2 linked regions of the Thalassospira sp. TSL5-1 genome follow. The protein of the gene in region 1 interacts with the protein of each later gene in a pairwise test. Links are inferred from orthologs where the notes say so. Each region holds a gene or a part of one and is shown on either strand. Other genes may lie near its edges.

Region 1 (4,172 bases):
ATCGGTCTGTTTGTTATTTCGGTGTGCGGCGTTTTGTATTTTGCCCAAAGCCTGTTATTGCCGGTGGTGCTGGCCGGGTTGTTTTCTCTGATTTTATCGCCGGTTGTACGCTGGTTTTTCCGCCGTGGTATTCCCGAACCGGTGACGGCCTTTGTGCTGGTTTTTTCCATGACCGCCAGTGTTTTTGCCGGGGGGTATTGGCTGAGCGCGCCGATTTCGCACTGGATTGATGATGCCCCGCGCATTGAAAAACGGTTGCAGCTTAAGCTTGCTGAAATGGCCGGGACGATTGAAAATATTCAGGAAGCCCAGCGCAAGGTTGAAAAGGCAACCCGGCAGGATCCCAAGTCCAATGTGCAGGAAGTTGTGGTGAAGGAACCCAACCTTCTCAATCAGGCTGCTCAGGGCGCGCCGGAAATTTTTGGCGGTATTGGACTTACAATCGTATTATTGCTTCTGATGCTGGCATCTGGCGATATGTTTTACGAAAAACTGATCAAGGCCCTGCCGACATTCAAGGATAAAAAGCGCGGTCTGCGCATTGCCAAGGATATTGAACGCGAAATTTCGCGCTATTTGCTGACGGTGTTTGTCATCAATGTTTGCCTGGGCATATGTGTGGCGGTGGGCCTGTCCTTTACCGATATGCCCAACCCGGTCTTGTGGGGGCTGGCGGCAGCCCTGCTGAATTTTGTGCCCTATCTGGGCGCGCTGGTGGGGATTGGCATTGTTGCTGTTGTGTCGCTGGTGTCCCTGCCGACCCTGGGGGCGGCATTGGTGCCGCCGGCCATTTATATGGCCTGTACTGCCATTGAAGGGCAGCTTGTGACACCTTCGCTGGTCGGGCGGCGCTTGCAGATCAATTCGGTGGCGGTGTTTCTGGCAATTGCCTTTTGGGGCTGGATGTGGGGTGCTGTTGGCATTTTTATTGCCGTGCCGGTGCTGATCATCATCAAGGTTTTGTCGCATCATGTAGACGGGCTGGGAGGATTAAGTGAATTTCTCGGCGCGCGTGAAAAACACTTACCTGCCGAAAGCGCTTGATTGCGCGTTGCCCGTTCGTTTTGCAACTGGACAGGACAGCGGGCACCATGCCAATAATTTCCTGTCACAGATGTGAAATGGGGCAGAGATGAAATTTGCATTTATTCCGGTGCAGGAACGCGGGCAGGTTGACCGCCTGCTTGAAAATGTGGCCCGTCGCCTGATTGCCGAGGGCGCCAACCTTGCCGGTGTCGTGCAAGTGAATGCCGAACGTGAAGGGGCCCGGCATTGTGACATGCTGGTGCAGGTTCTGCCCAATGGGGCGCAATTTGATATTTCCCAGAAACTGGGCAATGAATCCCGGGGCTGCCGCCTTGATGTTGCCGCACTGGAAGAGGCGGTTGCTGCGGTCGGGGTCTCGTTGGAAAACCGCCCGGATATTGACTTGCTGGTGATTAACAAATTTGGCAAGCATGAAGCCCAGGGTCGCGGATTTCGTGATTTGATCGCCCAAATGCTGATGCGGGATGTGCCGGTTCTTTTGGGGGTAAATCCGTTAAACCGGGCGGCATTTGATGCCTTTTCCGGCGGGGAAGCCACCGAACTCGCCGCAGATGAAGACAGCATTTATTTCTGGTGCAACGAATATCGTTTGCAGGCGGTTTAGAGCACGTCGCGTTTAATCTGTGACATTTTGTTTGTTTTGGCGAACCGTTTGGCAAGGCACAGCGTGCAGAGCGATGCGGCGCATCGGTCAAACGGTGTAACGCCGCGAAACGTCGCCAAAATCAAACCCTTCGGGCCGAGACAGTCTTCCGCCCCACTGCGTCAGAAGACTGTCTCCGGCAAAATGGTGCAGATTAAACGCGACGTGCTCTAACGCAGCTTTTCGGGCAGATTTCCAGGCAGGGTCTTTTCAAACCGGGCAATATCTTCGCACTGGTTGATATTGGCAAAAAGCAGGTCGGCCATTGTGGCGTCATCTGGCACGGGAAACTCGATGGTGCGGGCGTTTCCCGCCATCAGGGCCTGGCGCACGCGGCGTTGGTCCTGTGCCAGCAGGGCGAAGATTGCCGGGGCCATGTCCCGGTGCCAAAGCGAGGCCAGATAATGGTCGCGACCGCAATAACGGGCATGGGCGGCAAGAACCCGGTTCTGTGTGGCGGGCGTTGCGTTATCATTTAGTTGGCAAATGGCCCGATGCAGTATTGCTGGAAGGCCTGCTGGCACAATAGGGCAATCAACGGCATAAACCGCCAGCCAGTTGCTGCCATTGGGCAAGTGTTTTAATCCTGCCAGGATACCTCCCAGTGGCCCCAGCCCCGCATGGGGGTGGTCGGCAATTACCGGGCAGCCCCATGCAGCATATTTTTGCGGGTCTTCGTTACTGGCAATCAGGACATGGGGACAATCGCGCCGGGCATTGGAGAGCGCATAATCCACAAGTGGTCGTGGCCCGAGCATGCGAAAAGGTTTGTTGCCGCCCATGCGTGTGCCCGCCCCACCCGCCAGTACAAGGCCAGTAAAAACGGGCGAAATATTCGGGGCGATTTGGGGGGGCATGGAATGCGGCATGGTTGGGATATTTCACGATTATTCACGATTATTATAGTGTGGCTGGGCAGAGTGATCCCCGATGGCAGACATAAATTATTTTGCCTGCGCCCGGCGGCTTTCTTCCCAGTCCAGCAGGGCACGCAATCCATCCTGCAGCGAAATATTGGCAACATGGCCGATATCATGATGCAGGCGGGACGGGTCGCCGCTGGATCGCAGGATATCGCCCTGGCGGGCAGGATGAAAGGCCGGTTCATTGCTGCGCCCGGCAAGGCGGATGATTTCGTGGGCAAGGTCGAGAATGGAAACTTCCTGCCCGCGGCAGACATTGGCCGTTATGAAGCAGCCCTTGGCTGTGCTTTGCAAATACGCCATTGCCTGATGCAATGCGGTTGCGACATCGGCCACAAATACAAAGTCGCGGGTTTGTTCGCCGGTGCCGTAAATGTGCAATTGCTGATCCGACAGGGCCTGGTTGGCGAAAATCGAAATCACGCCGCTATAGGGTGAAGATGGGTCCTGGCGCGGGCCATAAACATTGAAAAACCGCAACCCGGCAAAACGCATGTCATAAGCCGATGCCGCCAAACCGGCATGAACCTCGTTTGCCAGTTTGTCGGCACCGTAAAAGGAAATGGGCCGGGGTGTTTCGGTTTCCGGAAGCGGAATGGCGGTGTTATCGCCATATATTGCCGCTGAAGATGCAAATACGATGGGGATTTTTCCGGCGTTTTTTGCGGCTTCAAAAACAGTCACCGCCCCTTGAGAATTGACCTGATGCGTTTGTGCCCAGCATTCGATGCTTTTTTGTACCGATGCCACTGCGGCCAGGTGAAAAACACCGTCGCATCCCGCCATGCTGTCGCGGACGGCATCGGGGTCACAGATGCTGCCGATCATAAGCTCGGCTTCTTTGGCAAGGTTATCGCGGTGGCCGGTAGAAAGATCATCGAGAACACGCACCTTGTCGCCATTGGCCAGTAACCTGTCAGCGAGATGAGAGCCAATAAACCCTGCGCCGCCGGTAATTAGGTATGTTGCCATCGCGGCCCCCTGGTATGACTGTGATCCCGATTAGGCTAGTTTAACACGTTAATAGACGGAATTTGCATGCTGTTTGGCGATTTTACGTGATAAAGCATTGGAGGTTTTCAAGAATTAAACGTATCCTTGGGTATAAGAAAAGCCGGACGGGACGGACGACCGGAACCAGAAATGCAGGGTTTGAAAAGTGACGCCTGAGACCTTGAAAGCAGATATTCCCCGCGCGGATCGGGACAAGACCAGGCTGAACAAGAACAAACGCCTGTTCATTGGGGCGTTTCTGGTTCTGATTGCGGGGTTTCTAATCGGCTTTAACATTTATGTGCGAGTCGAGCTTGATGCCCAGGCCAAGCGAACGGCGTTTTCCGACCTGAATGCTATGCTCAAGAGTTATTCTGACCAGTTCGAGCAGCGCACCCGCTTGTCGGCAGCTGTGTTGGACGGTTTGGCCGATAAAATTGGCAGTGGGCAGTTTTCCCAACGTGAAGGGTATATATTGTTGCGCCAGGCCGCCGAGAGCCTGGAGCTGATCCGGGTGTTAGGTGTTGCGGACAAAGAGGGCAACCTTGTTTTGTCGTCGCGCAGCC
Region 2 (4,186 bases), on another replicon or contig:
CAATCGGTTTGTGTGCTCGAAGCGGCACGGGTGCTGGGCCGTGGCCCCTGGAATGCCTTTGTCACCGTGGCCCTGCCATTGGCCCGCCCGGCGATTGTGGTGGGCGTGATCATCGCGCTGATGGAAACCCTGAATGATTTTGGCACCATCGATTTCTTTGCCGTTCACACCCTGACTGCCGGTATTTTCAATGTTTGGCTGGGAATGGGCAATGCCGGTGGGGCGGCGCAAATTGCGCTGACCATGCTGGTGGTTGTTGTGGTGCTGATTTTGGCAGAGCGTTATTCCCGCCGCCGCCAGCGTTTTCACGATACCACATCACGCTTTCAGGAACTGCCGGGCTATGAACTGGGGCTGGGGGCAAAAACGGCGGCCTTGCTGGTTTGTACATTGCCGATTGTGCTGGGCTTTGTCATTCCGGCCTGGGTGCTGATTTATTATTCGATTGGCTATTTTGACCAGTCCTGGACCAGCGACTTTTTTGAATTTGCCGGTAACAGTTTGCTGGTGTCGGGCCTTGCCACCTTGATGGCGGTCGGGGCGGCATTGTTCTTGGCCTATGCCCTGCGCCTGTTTCCCAAACCGGCCCTGCGGGCCTGTATCCGGTTGGCATCGGTTGGTTATGCGGTGCCAGGGGCCGTGCTGGCAATTGGCGTTTTGGTGCCCTTTGCCGGGCTGGATAATGCCGTTGATGCCTTTATGCGCGATCATTTTGGTGTATCAACCGGCTTGTTATTAAGCGGTACCATTTTCGCCATCGTTTTTGCTTATAGTGTGCGGTTCATGGCGGTGTCTTATGGCTCGATCGAGGCGGCCCTGGGCAAGGTCCGCCCCAGTATGGATGATGCGGCCCGCACCCTGGGCGAAACACCATTTGGCACCTTGAAACGCATTCATTTCCCCCTGGTGCGCGGCGGCATTTTGGCCGCCTGTGTGCTGGTTTTTGTCGATTCAATGAAGGAACTGCCCGCAACCCTGATTTTGCGACCCTTCAATTTCGACACCCTGGCAACCCATGTTTACCAATATGCCAAGGATGAAATGATCGAACAGGCCGCCCTTGGGGCCTTAACCATTGTACTGGTTGGGGTTATTCCCGTGGTAATGTTAAGCCGTGCTATTTCGCGATCCCGGCCCGGACATCGTAATTGACTGGTTTTGCTGGAACATTTCGCCATCTGCCTTGTTTTCTCTGGCGTAATCGCGCTATTAGATAGCGGGATTTTCTTTCCACAGTGAGGATGGCGACATGGCAGAAAAATCGGCGAATTCAGGGGCTGACAAAAATTCCGTCGCCGATATTGGTCGTCAGCCGGGTTTAACGCCGCTGGATGTTGCCTTGCGGCTGGCGTGTGAACAGGTGCCTGTCTCCGACCTGATCGAAACCCGTGACCTGATGGACTGTTACGGTGCCATCCTGCGCGAAGATGTTCTTGCCTCGGTCAATGTGCCATCGGTCGATAATTCGGCGATGGATGGTTATGCGCTTCGGGTGGCGGATTTGGCCGCATTGCCCAAAACCGGGCCGATCACCTTGCCGGTTGCCGGTGCCGCGCTGGCGGGGCATCCGTTTGTCGGGGATGTTCCGGTGGGTCGTGCCGTTCGCATTGCCACGGGGGCGGCCATCCCGCAAGGGGCGGATGCGGTGATCATTCAGGAAAATGTCGCAGCCAACGAGGATGAAAGCGAAATCCGCATCGAACGGGTGGCGATTGACCGTATTCGCCATGGCGACAATATCCGGCGTGCTGGCGAAGATGTAAAAAAGGGAACGGTTGTTTTACCGGCAGGCAAACGGCTGCGCCCGCAGGATGTTGCCGTTGCGGCCGGGCAGGGGCGGGCGCATTTGGTGGTGGCACGCCCGTTGCGGGTGGCCGTTTTTTCCACCGGCGATGAATTAGCCGCACCGGGGGGCGACCTGCCGCCGGGCGGCATTTATGACAGCAACCGTTTTGCCATGATCGGCATGATGCGTGCCATTGGCTGTGATGTTACCGATCTTGGCCTGCTGCGCGATGATTTTTCGGTGTTGCTAGCCGCCTTAAGCGAAGCCGCACAAAACCACGACGTGATTTTAACCTCTGGCGGGGTCTCGGTTGGCAAGGCGGACCTGTTAAAGCCTGTTGTTGATTCCATCGGTGACATTCATGCCTGGAAACTGGCAATCAAGCCAGGCAAGCCCCTGATGCGGGGGCGGATTGGTAATTGTCTGGTGTTGGGGTTGCCGGGTAACCCGGTTTCGGTGATGGTTTCCGGCTTGTTATATGCTGTGCCGTTGCTGCTGCATATGATGGGCATCAGATCCGAAGACCGTGCAGCCGTTCGGTTCCCGGTTCCTGCCGGTTTTAACCTGAAACGGGGAACGGGGCGGCGCGAATGGTTGCGCGCGCGCCTGCATCGTAACGGTAATGGTCAAATGGTGGCTTTGCCGTTTCATTCCAGCAGTTCCGGGGTTTTATCATCAATGGTGTGGGCCGACGGCCTGATCGAACTGGCAGAAAACCGTGCCAGCGTAGAGCAAGGCGCGATTGTTGATTACATTCCATTTGCCGGTTTGCAGGCATTTTAGAGTGATGAATTATTGGATGTTTTTCGCCAATAATTCTTGTGACTGATCCATATCATGGAGCCATCTTCCTCGCGCGCTCATTGTAAGTTTCAGGTGGGCGATGCGTGAGGAGGCTTTGATGACACTTTCAGTTACATTTTGTGGCGCGGCAGGTGGTGTGACCGGGTCCTGTTACCTGTTACGCACACCGGTTGGTAATTTCCTGATCGATTGTGGCATGTTTCAGGGCAACAAAACGGTCAAGGAACTGAATTATGGCCCTTTTCCCTTTGATGCTAGCGACATTCGCGCCGTTTTGCTGACTCACGCCCATATCGACCATTCCGGCCTGATTCCCAAGCTGGTCAAGGCCGGTTTTATCGGTGTGGTTTTTGCCACCCAGCCAACCTGTGATTTGCTGACCTATATGTTGCCTGATTCCGGCTATATCCAGGAAACTGAAGTGGATCGCCTTAATCGTCGCAATGCCCGCCGGGGGAAGCCAGCCGTAGACCCCATTTATACGCGCGAGGACGCCGAAAAGGCCCTGAAACGGTTGCGTCCGGTTGAATATCATGAATGGGTCGAAATTGTTCCCGGTTTCGAGGTGCGCTATTGGGATGCAGGGCATATTCTGGGCTCGGCCTCTATCGAGATTAAAATAGATGGGGAAGCCGGTCAGAAACCCAGGCATTTGCTGTTTTCAGGCGATATTGGGACAGGCGAAGCCGTGTTTAACGAGGCCCCCGAAGGCCCGGCCGATGTCGATTATCTGTTTGTTGAAACCACCTATGGCGACCGGGAACGGGTGGATATGTCGGCGAATGAACGCCGGGGACAGCTGGCCAGCGAAGTGCGGGCCGCCCTGGAGGCCGGTGGAAATTTGGTGATCCCCAGCTTTGCTGTTGCCCGCACCCAGGAATTGCTGGTGGACCTGGCAGCATTGTTTAACAGTGGCACATTGCCCAAGGCTGATGTGTTTATCGATAGTCCGCTGGCCCAGCGCGCAACCGGGGTTTTCGCCCGCTACCTGCCGCCCGAAGATGCCCACGCCCTGACACATCCCAATTTTCATATGGTGCCCGATGTCGAGGCCAGCATTCAGCTTGCCCGCATCAAAAAGGGGGCGATTATTTTGTCGGCCAGTGGCATGTGTGATGCAGGGCGTGTGCGCTATCATTTGAAAAACAATTTGTGGCGGGCGGAATGTACTGTGTTGCTGGTCGGGTTTCAGGCTGCCGGGTCATTGGGGCGTATTTTGCTGTCGGGGGCAAAATCGGTTCGTATTCACGGCGATGAAATTCAGGTGCGGGCGCGTATTCGCAACCTCGATATTTATTCCGGCCATGCTGATCAAAAAACGTTGTTAGACTGGGTGAAGGGGCGTTTGCCGGTTCATAAAAAGATTTTCCTGACCCACGGCGAAAATGCCGCGCGGGCAACGTTTCAGGATGTGTTGCTGGCAAATGACATTGCGCCCAAACTTCTGTCCTGTCCGACACTCGATGAAACGGTCCTGTTGCAGCGCGGGCAGGAACTACAGGCACCGATTGCCAAACGGGGCGGTGCCGATGCCATGTCGCGCGAAGACTGGCACAATGATTATGCCCGCACCCTTACCGCACTTTCGGAAAAACT

The links.
Region 2: the proteins of LF95_RS22260 (region 1) and glp interact in binary tests that used the Escherichia coli proteins (3 or more experiments, as listed by UniProt). The link is inferred for Thalassospira sp. TSL5-1 from one-to-one orthologs.

Annotation. Positions count from the first base shown.
Region 1 is NZ_KV880644.1:44,784-48,955, reverse strand. Bases 705-3,663 are described here. They hold LF95_RS22260 (molybdenum cofactor guanylyltransferase), read right to left. Parts: upstream 2,548-3,663; coding sequence 1,861-2,547; downstream 705-1,860. Other genes in these bases: LF95_RS22255 (NAD-dependent epimerase/dehydratase family protein), read right to left, coding at 2,635-3,585; LF95_RS22265 (DUF2478 domain-containing protein), read left to right, coding at 1,133-1,651; LF95_RS22270 (AI-2E family transporter), read left to right, coding at 705-1,044. Also shown: more of LF95_RS22270, read left to right, coding at 1-704; LF95_RS22250 (response regulator), read left to right, coding at 3,773-4,172. UniProt on the Escherichia coli protein: Transfers a GMP moiety from GTP to Mo-molybdopterin (Mo-MPT) cofactor (Moco or molybdenum cofactor) to form Mo-molybdopterin guanine dinucleotide (Mo-MGD) cofactor.
Region 2 is NZ_KV880637.1:1,457,679-1,461,864, forward strand. The notes cover bases 437-3,409. They hold glp (molybdopterin molybdotransferase MoeA), read left to right. Parts: upstream 437-1,249; coding sequence 1,250-2,569; downstream 2,570-3,409. Other genes in these bases: LF95_RS06860 (ABC transporter permease), read left to right, coding at 437-1,152; LF95_RS06870 (MBL fold metallo-hydrolase), read left to right, coding at 2,688-3,409. In the rest of the region: more of LF95_RS06860, read left to right, coding at 1-436; more of LF95_RS06870, read left to right, coding at 3,410-4,186. UniProt on the Escherichia coli protein: Catalyzes the insertion of molybdate into adenylated molybdopterin with the concomitant release of AMP.